DNA from 4 places in the Streptomyces sp. NPDC088157 genome. Region 2 is predicted to be linked to each of the others. Evidence: riboswitches for the same ligand, from Rfam matches in the RefSeq annotation. Region 2 holds a riboswitch; each other region holds the start of a gene.
The links. Region 2 has a riboswitch for cyclic di-AMP ahead of ACIPFH_RS27405 (transglycosylase family protein). Riboswitches for the same ligand answer to the same signal wherever they lie in the genome.
Positions count from the first base shown of each region.

Region 1: it holds a riboswitch for cyclic di-AMP, as region 2 does, so the genes downstream of both, ACIPFH_RS24000 (M23 family metallopeptidase) here and ACIPFH_RS27405 (transglycosylase family protein) in region 2, are expected to answer to the same signal.
Region 3: it holds a riboswitch for cyclic di-AMP, as region 2 does, so the genes downstream of both, ACIPFH_RS37965 (transglycosylase SLT domain-containing protein) here and ACIPFH_RS27405 (transglycosylase family protein) in region 2, are expected to answer to the same signal.
Region 4: it holds a riboswitch for cyclic di-AMP, as region 2 does, so the genes downstream of both, ACIPFH_RS15815 (peptidoglycan DD-metalloendopeptidase family protein) here and ACIPFH_RS27405 (transglycosylase family protein) in region 2, are expected to answer to the same signal.

Region 1 covers NZ_JBIUSU010000005.1:854,582-859,376, forward strand. Annotated here, with positions in the region: gene ACIPFH_RS23985 (MarR family winged helix-turn-helix transcriptional regulator) at 166-690, opposite strand; gene ACIPFH_RS23990 (dihydrofolate reductase family protein) at 832-1,959, shown strand; tRNA gene ACIPFH_RS23995 (tRNA-Met) at 2,042-2,115, shown strand; cyclic di-AMP (ydaO/yuaA leader) riboswitch at 2,440-2,608, shown strand; gene ACIPFH_RS24000 (M23 family metallopeptidase) at 2,616-3,638, shown strand; gene ACIPFH_RS24005 (PrsW family glutamic-type intramembrane protease) at 3,793-4,795, opposite strand, start outside.
Region 2 covers NZ_JBIUSU010000007.1:99,404-104,198, forward strand. Annotated here, with positions in the region: gene eno (phosphopyruvate hydratase) at 1-1,033, opposite strand, end outside; gene ACIPFH_RS27405 (transglycosylase family protein) at 1,377-2,093, opposite strand; cyclic di-AMP (ydaO/yuaA leader) riboswitch at 2,097-2,284, opposite strand; gene ACIPFH_RS27410 (transglycosylase family protein) at 2,490-3,524, opposite strand; gene ACIPFH_RS27415 (cytochrome P450) at 3,730-4,795, opposite strand, start outside.
Region 3 covers NZ_JBIUSU010000012.1:154,650-159,444, reverse strand. Annotated here, with positions in the region: gene ACIPFH_RS37970 (polyprenyl synthetase family protein) at 358-1,368, opposite strand; cyclic di-AMP (ydaO/yuaA leader) riboswitch at 2,013-2,251, shown strand; gene ACIPFH_RS37965 (transglycosylase SLT domain-containing protein) at 2,255-2,728, shown strand; gene ACIPFH_RS37960 (HAD family hydrolase) at 2,738-3,562, opposite strand; gene ACIPFH_RS37955 (GNAT family N-acetyltransferase) at 3,967-4,795, shown strand, end outside.
Region 4 covers NZ_JBIUSU010000003.1:1,012,911-1,017,705, reverse strand. Annotated here, with positions in the region: gene ACIPFH_RS15820 (alpha-galactosidase) at 1-1,922, shown strand, start outside; cyclic di-AMP (ydaO/yuaA leader) riboswitch at 2,192-2,386, shown strand; gene ACIPFH_RS15815 (peptidoglycan DD-metalloendopeptidase family protein) at 2,391-3,350, shown strand; gene ACIPFH_RS15810 (GDSL-type esterase/lipase family protein) at 3,677-4,795, shown strand, end outside; gene ACIPFH_RS15805 (hypothetical protein) at 4,750-4,795, shown strand, end outside.

The DNA of each region.
Region 1 (4,795 bases), on a different contig from region 2:
AGATCCAACGATTCGAGACCCTACCGCATGCTTGAAATTTGAAGCAACTGCTTTGTGGTGCGGCTCACGACGATGCGGCTCGTACGCCAGCGGCTGGGTTCCGGGGGGCCGAGGCTCGCGCGCCCGCCGCCGCGGCTCGCGAGGTTGCGGTTCGCCGGGTCGCGGTCACGGGGTTCCGGAGCAGGGCGAGGAGCGCCGGCGCCACGGGAGGTCCTCGGGTGCCGCCTCGCCTTCGTCGTTCTCCTGCAACCCGCGCGCGACCTGCGTGAAGATATCCTCCAGCTGGCCCACCTGCTCGGGGGTGAGCCGGTCGAAGAGGGAGGCGCGGACCGTCTCGACATGGCCGGGCGCCACGCTCTCCAGGACCGTCATGCCCTCGTCCGTCAGGACCGCCACGCTCCCGCGCTTGTCCCACCGGCACTCCTCACGTCGCAGCAGCCCGTCCTTCTCCAGCCGGGACACCGCGTAGGTCAGCCGGCTGCGGGTGATCTTCAGCCGCTCCGCGAGGTCGGTCATCCGCAGCCGCCGCTCCGTTGTCTCGGAGAGGTTGGCGAGGATGGAGTAGTACAGGTGGGGCATGCCGGCCTCCTGCTGGAGCTGCCGGTCGATCGCGTCCTCGAGGAGGAGGTAGCCGGCCACGTAGGCGCGCCAGGCGCGCTGCTCCTCGGGGGTGAGCCAGCGAGTCGTCATGCGCCCAGTGTAGGTTTGTTTCAAACTTGAACCAAGACCACTTGAACCAAGACCACCACCGTCGGACCGGCGACCGGACCGCGTCGAGGCACGTCGGACCGCGTCAGGCCGCCGTCGGACCCAGCCCGGGGAGTCGCGTCGATGCCGTACCCGTACGTCCTGCTGTCCGCCGCCGTGTCCCTCGACGGCTACCTGGACGACACCACGCCCGAGCGCCTGCTCCTCTCCGGCCGCGCCGACTTCGACCGCGTCGACGAGGTACGGGCCTCCGTCGACGCGATCCTCATCGGCGCCGGCACCATCCGCGCCGACAATCCCCGGCTCCTTGTGAACTCCCCGGAGCGCCGCGCCGCCCGGGTGGCCGCCGGACTGCCGCCGTACCCCCTCAAGGTCACCGTCAGCGCCTCCGGCGAGCTCGACCCGGCGGCGAACTTCTGGCACACGGGCGGCGAGAAGGCCGTGTACACGACGGAGAAGGGCGCCGAACGGATCCGGGCGCTCGGCATCGCGGCCGAGGCGGTCCCGCTCGGACCCGAACTGGACTGGCGCCGCCTCCTCGAACACCTCCACGACGTGCGCGGCGTACGGCGCCTCATGGTCGAGGGCGGTGGAACCGTCCACACCCAGCTGCTCCGGCAGGGCCTCGCCGACGAACTCCAGCTCGTCCTCGCCCCGCTGTTCGTCGGAGACCCGCGTGCGCCCCGGCTCTTCGGGCCGGGCGGCTACCAGGGCGGACGGCTGCGCCTGGTGGAGACCCGGCGCATCGAGGACGTCGTCCTGAACCGCTACGAGCCCACCGCCCCCGGCGCCGGACCGCTGCCCGTCGCGGCCGACCGGCACTGGCTCGCCCTGGCCTGCGCGCTCGCGGCCGACTGTCCGCCGTCGCGGACCGCCTTCAGCGTCGGTGCGGTGATCGTGGCCGCCGACGGCACGGAGCTGGCGCGCGGCCACTCGCGCGAGGGCGACGACCCGGTCGTGCACGCCGAGGAGGCCGCCCTCGCCAAACTCGACCCCGCCGACCCCCGCCTCCCCACGGCCACCGTCTACAGCAGCCTCGAACCGTGCGCCCGCCGTTCCTCCCGTCCGGCCCCCTGCGCCCGGCTCATCCTCGACGCGGGCGTGCGCAGGGTGGTCACGGCCTGGCGCGAACCGAACACCTTCGTCACGGACGCGGACGGCACCGGTCTGCTGACGGCCCAGGGCGTCGACGTCCTTGTGCTCCCGGGGTACGAGGAGCGGGCGAAGGGCCCCAACCGTCACCTCCTCTGAGCCCGCCGAGGCCCCGCCGAGGCCCCACTGATCAACCGATGTGCTTTCCGACCCGCTGATGGCGTACAGTTGTGTTCATCGCCGCGGGGTGGAGCAGCTCGGTAGCTCGCTGGGCTCATAACCCAGAGGTCGCAGGTTCAAATCCTGTCCCCGCTACTGATAGGCCGAAGGCCGGAATCCGAAAGGGTTCCGGCCTTCGGTGCGTTCACCGACCACTCCCTCACTCTTGGTGACCGGATGACCGCCCAGCGCATAACGACTGAGTCACCATCAAAACCTGTGTGACTGCTGATGCGTTTCCGGGGTATGTCGAGGCGCGGTCGGCACGCGGTCAACTCGCCCGTTTTTCACCACTGGTGGGCCGAAAGTCCAGGCCGGAAAAGTTGTTGATCAAGCAGAACAGCTTGGAATCCCGCCCCCGTGTCTATTAACGTTCGATAACGCAGCGCGGTCGTCCCAGCCGACACAAGAGTCGGCTCCGTGCGGCACGTGCCGAATCCCGCAAGGGAACCGGGGAACCATCACCTTGGGGTGAATCACGCGGAAGCCGTCGTGAGCTCGCAGAGTCCACGTCCGGTATACGCGCGTAGGAGACCTTCCCGCTCCGAACCCGTCAGCTAACCCGGTAGGCGACGGAAGGAAAGGAGCACGCCCGCGTGGCGTCCAACCCGCCTGCCCCCGAGGCCCCGCACGCGCCGGCCCAGCTGCCCACCGAGACCTTCGGCTACGGCGGCTACCGCACCGACGAGGGCCCCTGGGAGGAGTGGAACCCCACCGCGGACTCCATTCGCCCGGTACGCGGCAAGCACCGTGTCGCCAAGCAGCGCGGCGGCGGATTCGCCCGCAGCTCCACCGTCCTCGGCGTCGGCGTCATAGCCGCCGTCAGCGCGGGCGGCATGGCCAGCGCCAACACCGGCAAGGCCCCGGTCTCCATCTCGATGCCGGACCTGCCCAACGTGGGCTCGCTCATCTCCGACGACGAACCCGTCCAGGAAGCCGCGCCGGCCCTCGCCGGCTTCGGGTCCGAAGCCGCCGTGGACACCGACGAGAGCGTCGCCGACGCCGGTGAGGCCCTGCGCAGCCGGATCATGGCGCAGGCCGAGTCGCAGCAGTCCCAGGTCGAGGTCAAGGCTCTCGCCGCGGCGGCCAAGGCCGAGGCCGACGCCGTCGCCCAGGCCCAGAAGGAGGCGGAGGCCAAGGCCGCCGCCGCGAAGAAGAAGGCCGCCGAGGAAGCCGCCGCCAAGGCCGAGGCCGCGCGCCTGGCCGAGCTGGCCAAGCAGTACACGCTGCCGACCTCCTCGTACACCATCACCTCGACCTTCGGCCAGGCCGGATCCCTCTGGTCCTCCGGCTACCACACGGGGCTCGACTTCGCCGCGCCCACGGGCACGCTCATCAAGGCCGTCCACAGCGGCACCATCACCGAGGCCGGCTGGGCCGGTTCCTACGGCTACCGCACCATCCTGACCCTGGACGACGGCACCGAGCTGTGGTTCTGCCACCAGTCGTCGATCAGCGTCAGTGTCGGCCAGAAGGTCGCCACCGGTGACGTCATCGGCCGGGTGGGCGCGACCGGGAACGTCACCGGGGCCCACCTCCACCTCGAGGTCCACCCGGGCGGCAGCGCCGACGGCATCGACCCGGCGGCGTGGCTGCGCGGCAAGGGCCTCAACCCCTGAGCCGTCCGTCCCTCAGGACACACTGATCCACCCCGCAGCCCTGACGAGGAGAACCCGCGTCAGGGCTGCCGGTCTGTCGCGGCCCACCGGTGCGGAAGATTCGTTCGGTGCGGGTGATGCCTCGCGGCTCCTGGCGCGGGCGGTCCGTCGCGGCCTACGGGTGCGGGCGGGAGGCGGGATACGGCCCGGTCGGGTACCCGTAGGTGTGTCCTGCCGGGTTCCCGTACCCGTGGACCGGCCCTGCCGGGTTCCCGTACCCGTGGACCGGCCCTGTCGGGGCCCCGTACACCGGCCCCGCCCCCGCCTGGTACCCGGATCCGCCGCCGTGACCCTGGGCGGGCCCCGGTCCCGGCCCGTACGTCTGTCCCTGGCCGTACGCAGGTCCGGGCCCGTACCCGTACACGCCGTGCATGGGCCAGGGCGGCGCGACCACCCGTACCGGCGGGGCCGTCATCCGGGCCGCGTGGTCCAGCGCGGGGCGGGCGACGTCCTTGCGCCGCCACAGCTCGTTGAGCAGCTCTCGTTCGCGTACCAGGAAGTCGGCGTTCGCCCGTCCCCGGCGGCCGCGGTGCCGCAGGAACGCGAGGGACGTCGCGTACGCCTCGTAGCGCGCCACCTCCCGCTCCGCGGACTTGCCCAGGTGGCGGCCGGCGTACTCCCGGGCCAGCCGCCGGGCCCGCATCGAGCCGAGCGCGAACGGCTCGGCCGGTGTCAGCCAGCCCGCGGCCGCGTAGGCGGGCAGCTCCTCGCGTACGGTGCGCAGCTCGCGTTGGCGCGTCCACACCACCAGCCAGGTCAGCAGCCCGAACGCGGGCACCATGAACGCCGCGTACACCGCGAAGAACCCGAACTCGCCGAACGACGAGGAGCCGTTCCACAGGGCGTGCATGCCCATCGCGAGCAGTAGCCCGCACAGCGGGAGCAGCACGCGCCGCAGCTGCTGACGGTCCCCGGAGAGCGCGGCGACGCCGAAACCGATGCCGGTCAGCACGGTGAACAGGGGGTGCGCGAACGGCGACATGACGACGCGCACGAAGAAGGTCGCGGCGGTGACGGACGCGATGCCCGTGTCGCCCGTCAGCTGGTCGGTGCCGAAGGCGGTGCCGAGATAGAGGATGTTCTCGGTGAAGGCGAAGCCGGTGGCGGTGAGCCCGGCT
Region 2 (4,795 bases):
TCAGCGAACCGATCTGGTTGACCTTGACGAGCAGGGCGTTGGCGGAGCCCTCCTCGATGCCGCGGGCCAGACGCTCGGGGTTGGTGACGAAGAGGTCGTCGCCGACGATCTGGACCTTGTCGCCCAGCTTGTCGGTGATGACCTTCCAGCCGGCCCAGTCGTCCTCGTACAGCGGGTCCTCGATGGAGACGAGCGGGTACGCGGAGACGAGCTCCTCGTAGTACTCGGTCATCTCGGCGGCCGAGCGGGACTTGCCCTCGAACTCGTACTTGCCGTCCTTGTAGAACTCGGACGCGGCGACGTCGAGCGCGAGCGCGATCTGCTCGCCGGGGATGTAACCGGCCTGCTGGATGGCCTCGATGATGAGGTCGAGCGCGGCGCGGTTGGACTCCAGGTTCGGGGCGAAGCCGCCCTCGTCGCCGAGGCCGGTGGACAGACCCTTGGTCTTCAGCACCTTCTTGAGGGTGTGGTAGACCTCGGCGCCCCAGCGCAGGGCCTCGGAGAAGGACTCCGCGCCGATCGGGGCGATCATGAACTCCTGGATGTCCACGTTGGAGTCGGCGTGCGAGCCGCCGTTCAGGATGTTCATCATCGGAACGGGCAGCAGGTGCGCGTTCGGGCCGCCCAGGTAGCGGAACAGCGGCAGGTCGCTGGCCTCGGAGGCGGCGTGGGCGACGGCGAGCGAGACGCCGAGGATGGCGTTGGCGCCGAGCGAGCCCTTGTTGTCGGTGGCGTCCAGGTCGAACATGGCCTGGTCGATCAGGCGCTGCTCGGTGGCGTCGTAGCCGACGAGCTCCGGGCCGATCTGCTCGATGACGGCGAGGACGGCCTTCTCGACACCCTTGCCGTGGTAACGGTTGGGGTCACCGTCGCGGAGCTCGATGGCCTCGAAGGCACCGGTGGAGGCGCCGGACGGAACGGCGGCACGACCCGTGCTGCCGTCGTCGAGGCCGACCTCGACCTCGACCGTGGGGTTGCCTCGGGAGTCCAGGATTTCCCGGGCTACGACGACGTCGATGGACGGCACGAGCATCTCCTTCTTGGGATGTGACGCTGGTTGTGCGGGGCTCAGGGGATCTTGACGAGTCCTTGCCGAGCCTTGCGACTAGAGCCTAACCGCCCCGGGGCCGTCGGCAGCCGACCGACCGTCCCGTGGACAGACAGACGGTACCTATTGTTTCCGTCCGGAACAAAGGGGGTGGCCGAGAAAGACCGACGGAAAGTGGCGAAGGGGCAAAGAGAAACCCCGCTCCGGTGCGTACGGGGGAACACGTACCGGAGCGGGGAGCCCGTGGGGACGGGGGGTCACCCTCACGAGGTCTTCAGTGTGCCGACCTCGGACATGAGGGCGCTGTGGCTTCTCTGGGGGCCGGGTGTCACTTCAGGTGCAGCTGCTGGCCCGGGTAGATCAGGTCCGCGTCCGTGACGATGTCCTTGTTCAGCTGGAACAGCTTCTGCCAGCCACCCTTGACCTCGTGCTTCTCGGCGATGGAGCTGAGGGTGTCGCCCTTGACGACCTTGTACTCGCCGTCGCCCTTCTTGACCTTCTTGCCGGTCGGCGTGGTGACCGTCTTGGAGGCGGCCGGGCGGTCGGTCGAGCGGGAGGCGCCCTGCTCCTCGGTCGAGCGGGTGCTGGTGCTGCCGCTGTTCGACGAGCCGGAGGAGCCGGAGGAGTCGGACGAACCGGAGCTCGAGGAGCCGGCGTCGCCGCCGTTGTAGGCCGCGCCGGACAGGCCGGTGCCGCAGACCGGCCAGGCACCCTTGCCCTGGCCCGCGAGGACCTTCTCGCCGATGGCTATCTGCTGGGACTTGGAGGCCTCGTTGGCCTGCCCGGCGTACTGCGTGCCGCCGTACGCGGCCCAGGTCGAGGCCGAGAACTGAAGGCCGCCGTAGTAGCCGTTGCCGGTGTTGATGGACCAGTTCCCGCCGGACTCGCACTGGGCGACGGCGTCCCACTCGGAGGTGGTGGCGGCGGAGGCGTTGCCGGCCGCCATCAGCGGGGCGGCGATGGCGACACCGGTGACGCCGGCGAGCGTGGCGACGCGGGTGGCCTTGGAGGGACGGCGGTGCTTGCCCTTACCGGAAAACAGCATGGTGGATCCCCTCACCGACGCCTGCGAGGTGAGCTGTCGGGTTCGGGCCGTGTGAGTTGCCCGGCCACTCCTCACCCACCGGAGAACTGCTCCGTGGGAGGGCGTGGCTTCACCCCAAGCCGTTCCGGTCGACCACCCCGGCGCGGCACTTACCTTGGGTCCCCCGCTCCTGCCTGCGGCGCTTGACGCGACGACTGTTCCCGGGCTGTCGCTGGCAGGATTCGGCGTTGCGACGGCCGGGGCTCGGGTTGCCGAGCGGCCTCGACCGTAGACACGCGATCGACGGAATTTCAAAGACGATCAGGGCTTCTGAGACTCATCCCACACTTTCACCAAAGCGGACATTCGGTGCGAAGCGTGACGTGAACTCCCGCTGTTTTTCTTGGGCTTTGCGCCCTATTCCACCCCTGTGTCGAGGGTCTGACCGGGGGTGATGTTGCTCGGGTCGGCACCGATGAGGTCCCTGTTCTCGGCGTAGAGGGCGCGCCATCCGCCGTCGAGGCCAAGGGAGTCGGCGATGGACTCCAGGGAGTCGCCCTGCTGGACGAGGTAGGTGGCCGCGGCGTGCCGACCGGCGGACGCGGCGGTGGCGCCGTCCACGGCGGTGTCGGTCGCGCTCTTGGGCGCGGCCTCGTCGGCGGTCGCACCGCGATGGCGGCCGGAACCCAGGGAGCTGGTGTCGACGAGGCTCCAAGAGCCCGCCTCTTGCTCCGAATTGTCCGAGTCATCCACTTTCGGGGATGTGGTGGCCGAACCGTCGCCCGCCTGCCCGTCACCCTGCTTGCCAGAACCGCCGGACGCCCCGGAGTCATCGGTGGCGGCGGAGGAAGAGGACGAAGGGGATGAAGCGGACGCCGAGGGTGAACTGGAGGAATCGGCGGACGAGTCGGATGAGTCGGACGACCCGGTCGAGGTGCCATCGCCGCTCGACGAGCCCGAGGAGCCCGAAGATCCGGACAACCCCCTGGACAGGTCGGACAATCCGGAAGACCCGGATGAGTCGGACGAGTCGGACGAGCCGCCCGCCACGCCGGTGTCCACGCTCAGCGCGCCGTTCTCCTTGGTGAGCCCGGAAGTCAGCCCGCAGGTACCCCACGCGCCGATCCCCTCGGCCGCGAGCACCTTCTGCGCGACGGCGATCTGCTGGTTGCGGCTGGCCAGATCGGGGCTCGCCGCGTAGTCGAGGCCGCCGTACGTCTCCCAGTCCTTCTGGGACAGGCTCAGACCGCCGTACTCGCCGTCACCCTGGTCGGCACTCCACGAGCCGCCGGTCTCGCACTGCGCCACCTTGTCCCACACCGTGCCGTCGGCGGCGCTCGCGCCGGAGGCGGCGAGCAGCGGGATGGCGATGGCGGAACCCGTCACTCCGGCCGCGACAAGGAGGGCCGGGGCCTGGCGGGGGCGACGGTGACGACCGTTCCCGGAGAGCATGCGAGGGGCCTTTCTCTGGACAGCACTGACCGGCGCGGCGGGTTGGACCGATGCGTCGCGCTGACGAGAGAACGTATAGGCAGACGATCACTTGTCACAAGTTAATGCCGCGCAGATCACGTGAAGATCACAGAGTTGAGGGCTGGTCACCTTTACTCCGCCGAACGGTCACACTCCGGCTGACATTCAGTCAGAGTCTCATCGGTTATGACCTGGAATGCACCGGAGTGAACTCCACCGGCAGCGTCCGCAGCCCGCGCATGATGAGCCCGCCGCGCCATCTCAACTCGGCCGGATCCACGGCCAGTCGGAGGTCGGGCAGACGGGTGAGGAGAGTGGCCAGCGCGGTCTGGCCCTCCAGCCGGGCCAACGGGGCTCCCAGGCAGTAGTGGATACCGTGGCCGTAGCCGAGGTGCTGGTTGTCGCGGCGGGAGAGGTCGAGGGTGTCGGGGTCCGGGAAGCGGGCCGGGTCACGGTCGGCGGCCGCCAGGACGACGAGGACCGGGTCGCCGGGCGCGATGTCCTGTCCGCCGATGCTGAGCGGCTCGGTGGCGAACCGCCACGTGGCGAGCTCCACGGGGCCGTCGTAGCGCAGGAGTTCCTCGACTCCGGTCTCCAGGAGGGTGCGGTCGCCGCCGTCCTCGGTGAGCGACCGCTGGAGGCGTTCACGCTGCTCGGGGTGGGTGAGGAGGGCGTACGTGCCGTTGCCGATGAGATTGACGGTGGTCTCGAAGCCGGCGAACAGCAGGATGAAGGCCATGGCGGCGGCCTCGTTCTCGGTGAGGTGCTCGCCGTGGTCGGAGGCGCGGATCAGGCCGGAGATGAGGTCCTCGCCGGGAACCGGCTCGGCCGGGAGCTCCTCGCGCTTGCGGTGGATGAGCTCCAGCAGATATCCGCGCATCTTCTTCACCGACCGCGCGACTCCGCCCCTGGGGCCCCCGCCGTGCCGGATCATCATCCCGGCCCAGTCGCGGAAGTCGTCCTGGTCCTCGCGGGGGACGCCCAGCAGGTCGCAGATCGCGTAGATGGGGAGCGGAAAGGCGAAGTCGTGAATGAGGTCGGCCTCGCCCTCCTCGGCGAACCGGTCGATGAGGTCGTCCGTCAGTTCCTGGACCCGGGACGAGAACTCGGCGACCCGGCGGGGCGTGAAGGCCTTGCTGACGAGCCGTCGCAGTCGGGTGTGGTCCGGCGGGTCGATGTTGAGCAGATGCGTCATCAGCTCGGCCTTGCGCTCGCCGGGGATGCCGGTCTTGCCCTTGGCGTGCGCCGGT
Region 3 (4,795 bases), on a different contig from region 2:
AAATCGGCCACTGGGAAGCGTCAACCCGAGGGCTCAACTCCACTACGTCTGCGGTATGACACGAAGGTGACGAGGCGCCATCCGACCCGTAGGGGTCGTCGGACCCGTAGGGGCCATCCGGCCTATTGGGATCGTCGGAACCGTAGGGACCCGTAGCCGCCATCCGACCCGTAGGGATCGCCGGACCCGTAGGCGCCATCCGACCCGTAAGGATCGGCAGACCCGTAGGCGCCATCCGACCCGTAAGGATCGGCAGACCCGTAGGGATCGTCGGATCGAAGGACCCGAAGGACCCGAAGGACCCGAAGGAGCCGTCGGACCCGATGGGTCATTCGGCCCGTAGAGGTACCCGGGGGGTCAGCCCGCCCGGTGGACCACCGCGTCGCAGAGTTCCATCAGCGACGCCTTCGCGTCGCACTCCCGCAACGGCGCCAGCGCGGACCGCGCTTCCTTCGCGTACCGCACGGTGTCCCGGCGGGCCTGCTCCAGCGCCGGGTGGGCCCGGAGCGCCTCCAGCGCCTCGGTGTGCCGGGCGTCGTCGCTCAGGTCGGAGTCCAGCAGCTCGCACAGTGCGATGTCCTCGGGCAGCGACAGCCGCGCCGCCCGCTCCCGCAGCCGCAGCACGGGCAGCGTGGGAACGCCCTCGCGCAGGTCCGTCCCCGGCGTCTTGCCCGACTCGTGCGAGTCGGACGCGATGTCCAGGACGTCGTCCGCCAGCTGGAAGGCGACGCCGAGCCGCTCCCCGTACTGCGTCAGCACGTCGACGACCGTCTCGTCGGCGCCCGACATCATCGCCCCGAACCGGCAGGCCACGGCCACCAGCGAGCCCGTCTTGCCGCCGAGCACGTCGAGGTAGTGATCGACCGGGTCCCGTCCGTCCGTGGGGCCCGCCGTCTCCAGGATCTGGCCGGTGACCAGCCGCTCGAACGCCTCCGCCTGCACCCGCACGGCCTCCGGCCCGAGGTCGGCCAGGATGTGGGAGGCCCGCGCGAAGAGGAAGTCACCCGTGAGGACGGCGACGGAGTTCCCCCAGCGGCTGTTCGCGCTGGACACCCCGCGCCGCACGGCGGCCTCGTCCATCACGTCGTCGTGGTACAGCGTGGCCAGGTGGGTCAGCTCCACCACCACGGCCGACGGCACGATACCCGGCGCGTAGGGGTCACCGAACTGCGACGCGAGCACGACGAGCAGCGGCCGGAACCGCTTCCCGCCCGCTCGTACGAGGTGCTGGGCGGCCTCCGTGATGAACGGGACCTCACTCTTGGTGGCCTCGAGCAAGCCTTCCTCGACAGCCGCCAATCCGGCCTGGACATCGGCTTCCAGAGCCTGGTCCCGCACGCTCAGCCCGAACGGCCCGACGACGGTCACGAGGGGTCTCCTGTCTGCTGGTGTCTACTGGCGATTACGCGGTTTGTCGATAGGTCTCTGCCATCACTCAAGTCAGCGTATCCGGTCACGTTTCGATCACCGATAGCCCCCACGTCCCCCAGGCTCGAATGGGCTCGCCCGGGAGGGGCCGCGCAGGCCAGGCGGTATCGGATCACGCCCGATATGTTTTTGATCAGCTCAGATGAGCGGACATAAACAAAATTGCCGGGAAACGGTGAATCATGCCTCGCGCCGAGGTTGCCACCGGGCCGGCGAGCTCGCCCAGCCCCTCTCCGCGTGACGACGATCACGCGTCCCGTTCAGGCCTCCCCCGCCCGGAGCCGCCACTGCGGACCCACTCCCGCCATCAGCAAGCGCACGCGACCCACCGGCAGTGCTTTAACGATGAGTTGGGCCTAATGCCCGTTTCGCCGTGCTTGTGAACGCTGGTGAGTTGGCTCACTCCCCGCGGCGATCCGACACGAGTTCACTCTTCACCGATTCTCCGCACTCCTTAAGCAAGTTGAAGCTTTGCACCCACAAAGGATCAAGCGCCCCATAGGTCACAGACCAAGGTCAATAGGGGTGATCTGTGAATCCGCTACTTGTTTCGGACATGTGCTCTCGCATACGTTCCGGGCCTGTCGGGCGGAACGCCGAATCCTGCCGCCGCCCGAACCACCCATCGACAACGCTCGGCAGGAGCGGGGGAACCAGGTAGGTCGCCACACCGGATGTTCCGAATGTCTTGGATGTCTTTGATATTCAAGATGTTCCGGACAGACCGGTACGGCTTGGGGTGAAGTCGCGGCCGTCAGGACGCGACCGGGCAGCTCCCGCCCGAACCCGACAGCTCACCTCGCAGGCGCCGGAGAGGAAATTCGTCATGCCCGCTGCCGCTCAGCCGCGCCGCAACCGTCTCGTCCGCACGCTCACCGTCGCCGTCACCGGCGCGGCCGTGCTCGCCCTCCCGATCATCGGCGCGACCAGCGCCTCCGCGGCCACGCCGACCGTCTCCACCGCCTCCAGCCTCGGCTACGCCAACAACCTCGACGGCTGGATCCGGGCCTCCCTGCAGGTCATGGGGCAGCACGGCATCCCGGGGACGTACAACGGCATCTACCGCAACGTCATCCGCGAGTCCTCGGGCAACCCCAACGCCATCAACCTCTGGGACTCCAACGCGGCCGCGGGCATCCCGTCCAAGGGCCTGCTCCAGGTCATCGACCCGACCTTCCGCGCCTACCACGTCGAGGGCACGTCGTGGGACTCCTACGACCCGGTCGCCAACATCACCGCCGCCTGCAACTACGCGGCCGCGCGGTACGGCTCGATCGACAACGTGTTCGGCGCGTACTGACCGTTCCGTTCAGGGAAACAGTCGTTCGAGGACGACGGCCACGCCGTCGTCCTCGTTCGACGTCGTCACCTCGTCGGCCATCGACTTGAGTTCCGGATGGGCGTTGGCCATGGCGACACCACGAGCCGCCCAGTCGAACATCGGGATGTCGTTGGGCATGTCCCCGAAGGCGATGGTGTCCTCCGGCCGCAGCCCCAGGCGTTCGGCGGCCAGGGCCAGACCCGTCGCCTTGGTGATCCCGCAGGGCTGAAGCTCGACCGTGCCCGGACCCGACATGGTGACGGTGGCCAGCGAGCCGACCACCGAACGGGCCGTCGCCGCCAACTCGTCGTCCGACAGGGTGGGATGGCGCAGCAGCACCTTGCTGACCGGTTCGCACCACAGGTCGTCGCGCCGGCCGACGCGCAGGGCGGGCAGCGTCGGGTGCGGCATGCGGTAGCCCGGCTCGATGAGCGTCAGCCCGTCGACACCGTCCTGGTCGACGGCCGCGTACAGCTGCCCGACCTCCGCCTCGATCTTGCCGAGCGCTGTCTCGGCCAGCTCCCGGTCCAGGGTGACCGACCACAGCAGACGGTCCGCGCCGGCGTCGTACAACTGCGCGCCCTGCCCGCACACCGCGAGCCCCCTCCTGTGCAGCCGTTCGAGCAGCGGGCGCACCCGGGGCGCGGGCCGTCCCGTCACCACCAGGTGGCGTGCGCCGGCGGCCGCCACCCGCGCGAGTGCGTCGAGCGACCGGTCCGAGAAGGTGTCGTCGCCGCGAAGCAGCGTTCCGTCCAGGTCGGTGGCGATGAGGGAGTACGCGGTGCGCGCGGCATATGCGGTAGGTGCGGCCATGATCAGAGAATACGGATCCCACGCCCCTCGGGTTCGACGCGAACCGGACGGCGGTCATGTCCTGTCCTGTTCTGCCAACTCCCCTTGTACCGCTGGCTTTGAACGACTGACTGCCGACTGACTCCCGATTGCCCGCCGACTGCCCGCCGACTGCCCGCCGACTGACTACGGGTCGGCCGCGGCCCGGGTGCGGACCGGCTGCGGACCAGTTGCGGACCGGCTGCGGCTCGCCTCTGCGGAGATGCTTTCTGGCACATCGCCGGGTAGCGGACGGTTAAAGGCCTCTGCACCGATTGGCAACAACATGCGACGCTACCTACCGCGACGAGCAGGTGGAGCGGTACCGTCCAGGTGTCCAGGGGGGACTTGATCGGGGGGTCAGGTTGAGCAGTGGGCGCATTCGTGTGCTGAGGCCACAGGACCTCGGCGAGGGGGAGAGGGAGCGATGGCGCGCGTTGCGTGCCGCGTCGACGCTTCCGCGAAACCCCTTCATGGAACCGGAGTTCACCGACGCCGCGGGCCTGGTAAGGCCGCACGCGCGCGTGGCGGTGGTGTACGAGGGGCGTGAGCCGGTCGGCTTCCTGCCCCACGAGCGGGGCCGGCTCGGCCAGGGCCAGGCCCTCGCGTACGGCGTCTCGGACGCGCAGGGTGCGGTGCTTGCCCCGGGTCTCGGGCTGAACGCCGCCGAACTGATGCGGGCGTGCTCCCTGTCGAGCTTCGCCTTCGACAACCTGGAGGCGGAGCAGGGGCTGTTCACCCCGCACGCGGCCGAGGAGTACGCCTCTTATGTCATCGACGTGGAAAAGGGTTACGAGACCTACGAGTCCGTACTGCGCTCCCAGTCACCGAAGTTCCTGAAGACGACTCTGGCCAAGGAGCGCAGGCTCGGCCGTCAGGTCGGGGAACTGCGGTTCGTGTTCGACGAACGCGATCCGGCCGCGTTGCGCACGCTCATGGCGTGGAAGTCCGCGCAGTACCGAAGGACCGGCCGCCGCGACCGGTTCGCGCAGGAGTGGATCACCCGGCTCGTGTACGCGCTCGCCGAGACGCGTGCGCACGAGTGTTCCGGCACGCTCTCCGTCCTCTACGCCGGCGACCAGCCGATCGCCGCGCACTTCGGGCTGCGCTCGTCGACCGTCCTGGCCTGTTGGTTCCCGTCGTACGAACCGGAGTTCGCGAAGTTCTCACCCGGCCTGGTGCTGCATCTGCGGATGGCCGAGTCGGCCGCCGCCG
Region 4 (4,795 bases), on a different contig from region 2:
CGTCGGAGCGGGGGGCGTCGTTCGAGTCCCCGCTCGACGGCCGCGAGGAGTACCCGGTCGAGGGCGGCCCCCGCTTCGTCCGGCCCGCCCTGTCCGTGCGCACCGACGAGCGGCGCGGCACCGAATGGTCCTACGAGGACTTCGAGGCCGACGGCGACGAGCTGCGGCTGCGGTTCCGGGACGCCGGGCTGGCCGTCACCCTGCACTACCGGATGCGGGGCGATGTCGTCGAGCGGTGGACGGCCCTGCGCAACGAGGGAGAGCGGCCGCTGGAGCTGCTGCGCGCCGACTCCGCCACCTGGACCCTGCCCGAGCGCGACGACTGGCGGCTCTCGCAGCTGCACGGCCGCTGGGCCGCGGAGTCCCGGCTCACGCGGTCCCCCCTCACCTACGGCGAGAAGATCATCGGCAGCCGCCGCGGCCATACCGGGCACCAGCACCTGCCGTGGGTCGCCCTGGACACCGACGCGACCGAGGAGCGCGGCGAGGTCTACGGCTGCGCCCTCGGCTGGTCGGGCTCCTGGCGGATCGCGGTGGCCCAACTCCCGGACGCGCGCGTGCAGGTCACCGGGGGCGCCGGATACGACGACTCCGGGCTGCTGCGGCTGGCCGCGGGGGAGTCCTTCACCACGCCCGTCTTCGCCGGTCTGTGGAGCGACGCCGGCTTCGGCGGCGCGAGCCGCACCTGGCACGCCTATCAGCGCGCGCACATCATCCCGGACGCCGAGCAGGACCGGCCGGTGCTGTTCAACTCCTGGGAGGCCACCTACTTCGACATCTCCCAGGAGCAGCAGGGCGCGCTCGCCCGACGGGCGGCCGCGATCGGCGTGGAGCTCTTCGTCGTCGACGACGGCTGGTTCGGGGCGCGCACCGGCGACCATGCCGGGCTCGGAGACTGGCGGCCCAACCCCGACCGCTTCCCGAACGGGCTGAAGCCCCTCGCCGACCAGGTGCACGCCCTCGGTATGCAGTTCGGCATCTGGGTCGAGCCGGAGATGGTCAACCCGGACAGTGAGCTGTACCGGGACCACCCCGACTGGGTGCAGTTCCAATCAGGACGAAAGCGGACGGAGTTCCGCAATCAACTTGTACTGAACCTCGCGCGGGAGGACGTCCAGGAGTATCTCTGGGAGCAGCTTCACGGGCTCCTCTCCAGTGCGCCCGTCGACTATGTGAAGTGGGACTTCAACCGCTGCTTCACCGACGCCGGCTGGCCGGACGACCCCTACCCGCAGCGCCTCTGGGTCGACCATGTGCGCGCCCTGTACGCCCTCCTCGACCGGCTGCGCGAGGCGCACCCAGGGGTCGCCTTCGAGTCCTGCTCGGGCGGTGGCGGCCGCATCGACCTGGGGATCATGAGCCGCACCGACCAGGTGTGGACCTCCGACAACACCGACCCGCTCGACCGGCTCGACATCCAGCACGGCTTCAGTCAGATCCACCCCGCCCGGGTCATGGCGGCCTGGGTCACCGACAGTCCCAACACGCAGCTCAACGGCCGGGTCAGCTCGCTGCGCTTCCGGTTCGTCAGTGCCATGGCCGGGGTGCTCGGCGTCGGCGGGGACCTCTCCGAGTGGAGCGAGGAGGAGCTCGCCGAGGCGCGCCGGTGGGTGGACCTCTACAAGGAGATCCGGCCCGTCGTGCAGCACGGAGACCTCCACCGGCTGCGGCCCCCGGCGGGCGGCCTGAGCGCCGTCCAGTACGTGCGCGGCGACGAGACCGTCGTCCTCGCCTGGCTCCAGGCGCAGCGGTTCGGTGAACCCGTTCCGGCGCTCAGACTGCGGGGGCTCGACCCGACAGCATCGTACGAATGCCGTGAAACGGGCGAAGTTCACCGGGGTGCGGTGCTGCGGCACCACGGGCTCCATGTCGGGCTGCGGGGCGACCTCGATGCGACGGTTATCCGGCTGCGTCGCATCTGAGGCATCTGCCCGAATTGGCTCCTTCGTTCCAACTCGCTCCGGAATAAAGGAACCTGGAGAGCTGTCACGTGAGCAGCGTCATATTCGTGACCGTACGTCGTCCGTCATGTTCACGTAATTCGCACGCTTTTCAAGGGTGATTGGTGGTATTCGGCCCGTCCGATTCACGGAGTGTGATCGGTGATTCTCACAGGGGATCAAGAGAAAGGCGTCAACAGCGCAACCTCTGCTTGTCCCTGTGCGTCCGGGTCGCTTACGTTCCACACCAATCCGGACGGACGCCGAATCCTGCCACCGCCCGGATCCCGCACACTCACCCGTACATGGCAGGAGCGGGGGACCCACAGGTAGAACCGCCTGTTCCGGTCTCCGGAACAGGCTTTGGGGTAAAGCCGCGCCTCGGCGCGGCCGGGCATCTCCAGTCCGCACCCGACAGCTCACCTCGCAGGCGCCGGAGAGGAATTCGCCATGCCCGCGAAGGGTAAGCACCGCCGTCCGAAGACTCAGCGCTTCACTCGCTCCATCGCCGTCGCCGGAACCGGCGGCGCCGCGCTCGCCCTTCCGCTCATAGGCGCCGCCGGCGCCCATGCGGCCCCGGCCCAGTCCGTCGTGCAGTCGGCTTCCCAGTCCGTCCCGGAGAAGGCCGTGCAGTCCGTTCCGGTGGCGCAGAAGACGGCCACCGCCACGAGCGCCAAGAGCTACACGGTGCGGTCCGGCGACTATCTCTCGAAGATCGCCGCCGAGCAGAACGTCAGCGGTGGCTGGCAGAAGCTGTACCAGGACAACCGTCAGGCCGTCGGCAGCGACCCGTCGCTGATCCACCCCGGGCTGAAGCTCTCGATCGGCAAGAAGGCCGCGACCGGCGGCACCGGATCGTCGTCCGGTTCGGCCTCGAAGTCGTCGTCCTCCTCGTCGAAGACGTCCGGAAGCAAGGCCTCTTCGTCCTCTTCCTCCTCGTCGTCCGGTTCGGCCTCGAAGGCGGTCACCCAGGCCGCCGAGAGCGGCACCGGGAACTCCAGCGGCTACGTCCTGCCGGTGGCGGGCGCCACCGTCGGCACCGCGTACCACACGGCCGGCAGCATGTGGTCCAGCGGCTACCACACGGGCACCGACTTCGTCGTCCCGACCGGCACGTCCCTCAAGGCCGTGGGCGCGGGCACCGTCGTCTCCGCGGGCTGGGGCGGCGCGTACGGCAACCAGGTCGTCATCAGGCTCGCCGACGGCTACTACGCCCAGTACGCCCACCTGTCCCAGCTCTCCGTCTCGGCGGGCCAGAGCGTGGCCGCGGGTCAGCAGCTCGGCCTCTCCGGTGCGACCGGCAACGTGACCGGCCCTCACCTGCACTTCGAGATCCGCACCACGCCGGACTACGGCTCCGACGTGGACCCGATCGCCTACCTGCGTTCGCACGGAGTCTCCGTCGGCTGACCGACCCCCCCTCGGACGACTCCCCGCCTGACACGCGGCCGAAGGCCGGACCCCGATCCCCGGGTCCGGCCTTCGGCATGTCTCATGTCCGGGCGGGCGGGCGGACGGGTGGCCGGGTGGACGGGTGGATGGGTGGGCGGGGGGATGGCGCCGGCCGGTTGCCGGCCGGTGGAAGGCTGAAGGTCGAAGTTCGGCTTTGCTCGTTCATGATCGTTTTATTGCGTTCTTGTGGCAGCCCCTTCTGTCCCATCGACACACGGGGCAGAGTCGGGACACAGTGATCTCCGTCAGCGAGCAAGCGCTTTCTATCGCTCTTCGGAGGTCCCGTGTCCGGCGTCGACCGACGCACCGTCATCAGTCGTCCGGCCCGGCGGGCGCTGAGCGCGGTGGTGTTCCTGGGGCTCGTCGCCGGTGCCACCGCGCCCGCCGCCGCGTCCGCCGGCGCGGGCACCGTGCGCCCCGACGACCGGCGCATCGCCTACGAGGGGCACTGGAGCCGTACGGCCGAGGCCGCCGTCACCGTCAACTCCGGTTCCCGGCTGTGGTTCCGGTTCGCGGGGAGCGCCGTCCACGCCCTGTTCGACGTCTCCTCGGTCACCGTGCCCGCGCAGATCTACGTGTCCGTCGACGGCGGCCCGAAGCAGTCGTACGCCGTCGACCGCGCCGACCTCGCGATCACGGCGTCCGGGCGGGGACCGCACACGGCCGAGCTGTCCGTGAAGGACGTCTCCTCACGGGTGAACCGGTGGACCCCGCCGCTGGAGACGGGTGTCACGCTCACCGGGATCCGGGGTCGCTTGCTGAGCCAACGCGCCTCGAAGAAGCAGGAGTTGGTGTTCTACGGCGACTCCGTCACCCAGGGCGTCCTGGCCCTGTGCGAGGTCAACACCTCCGACTGCGCCGACGGTACGGCCGCCTACCCCACCCTCGTCGCCGACGCCCTGCACGCCTCGCTCACCCAGGTCGGTTTCGGCCGTCAGGGGGTGATCCGGACCGGCAACGGGGGAGTGCCGGCCGCCGGTGACGCGTACGGCTGGAACCACGCGGGCGCACCGGCGCGTTCCGACCGCACCGCCGACGTGATCGTCGTCAACCAGGGCACCAACGACACGGCCTACGGCTCGGCCGAGTTCCGCACCGCCTACCGGGCCTACCTCGAACGCCTGCGGTCGGCCGCACCGCATGCCCGCGTCCTCGCGCTGCGCCCCCTCGACGGGTCGCACTCCGCCGACATAGCCGCCGTCGTCGGAGAACTCGGCGATCAGCACACGGAGTTCGTCGACACGACCGGCTGGCTCTCGGCGGCGGACGGGGACTTCCAGGACAGCGTCCACCCGAGCGCCCAGGGTCACCGCAAGGTGGCCGACCGACTCATCAGCCTTCTGAGCAAGGAGCATCAGTGCACACCAACCGCCGCCGAAGAACCGTCGCCGTCGTCGCCGCCG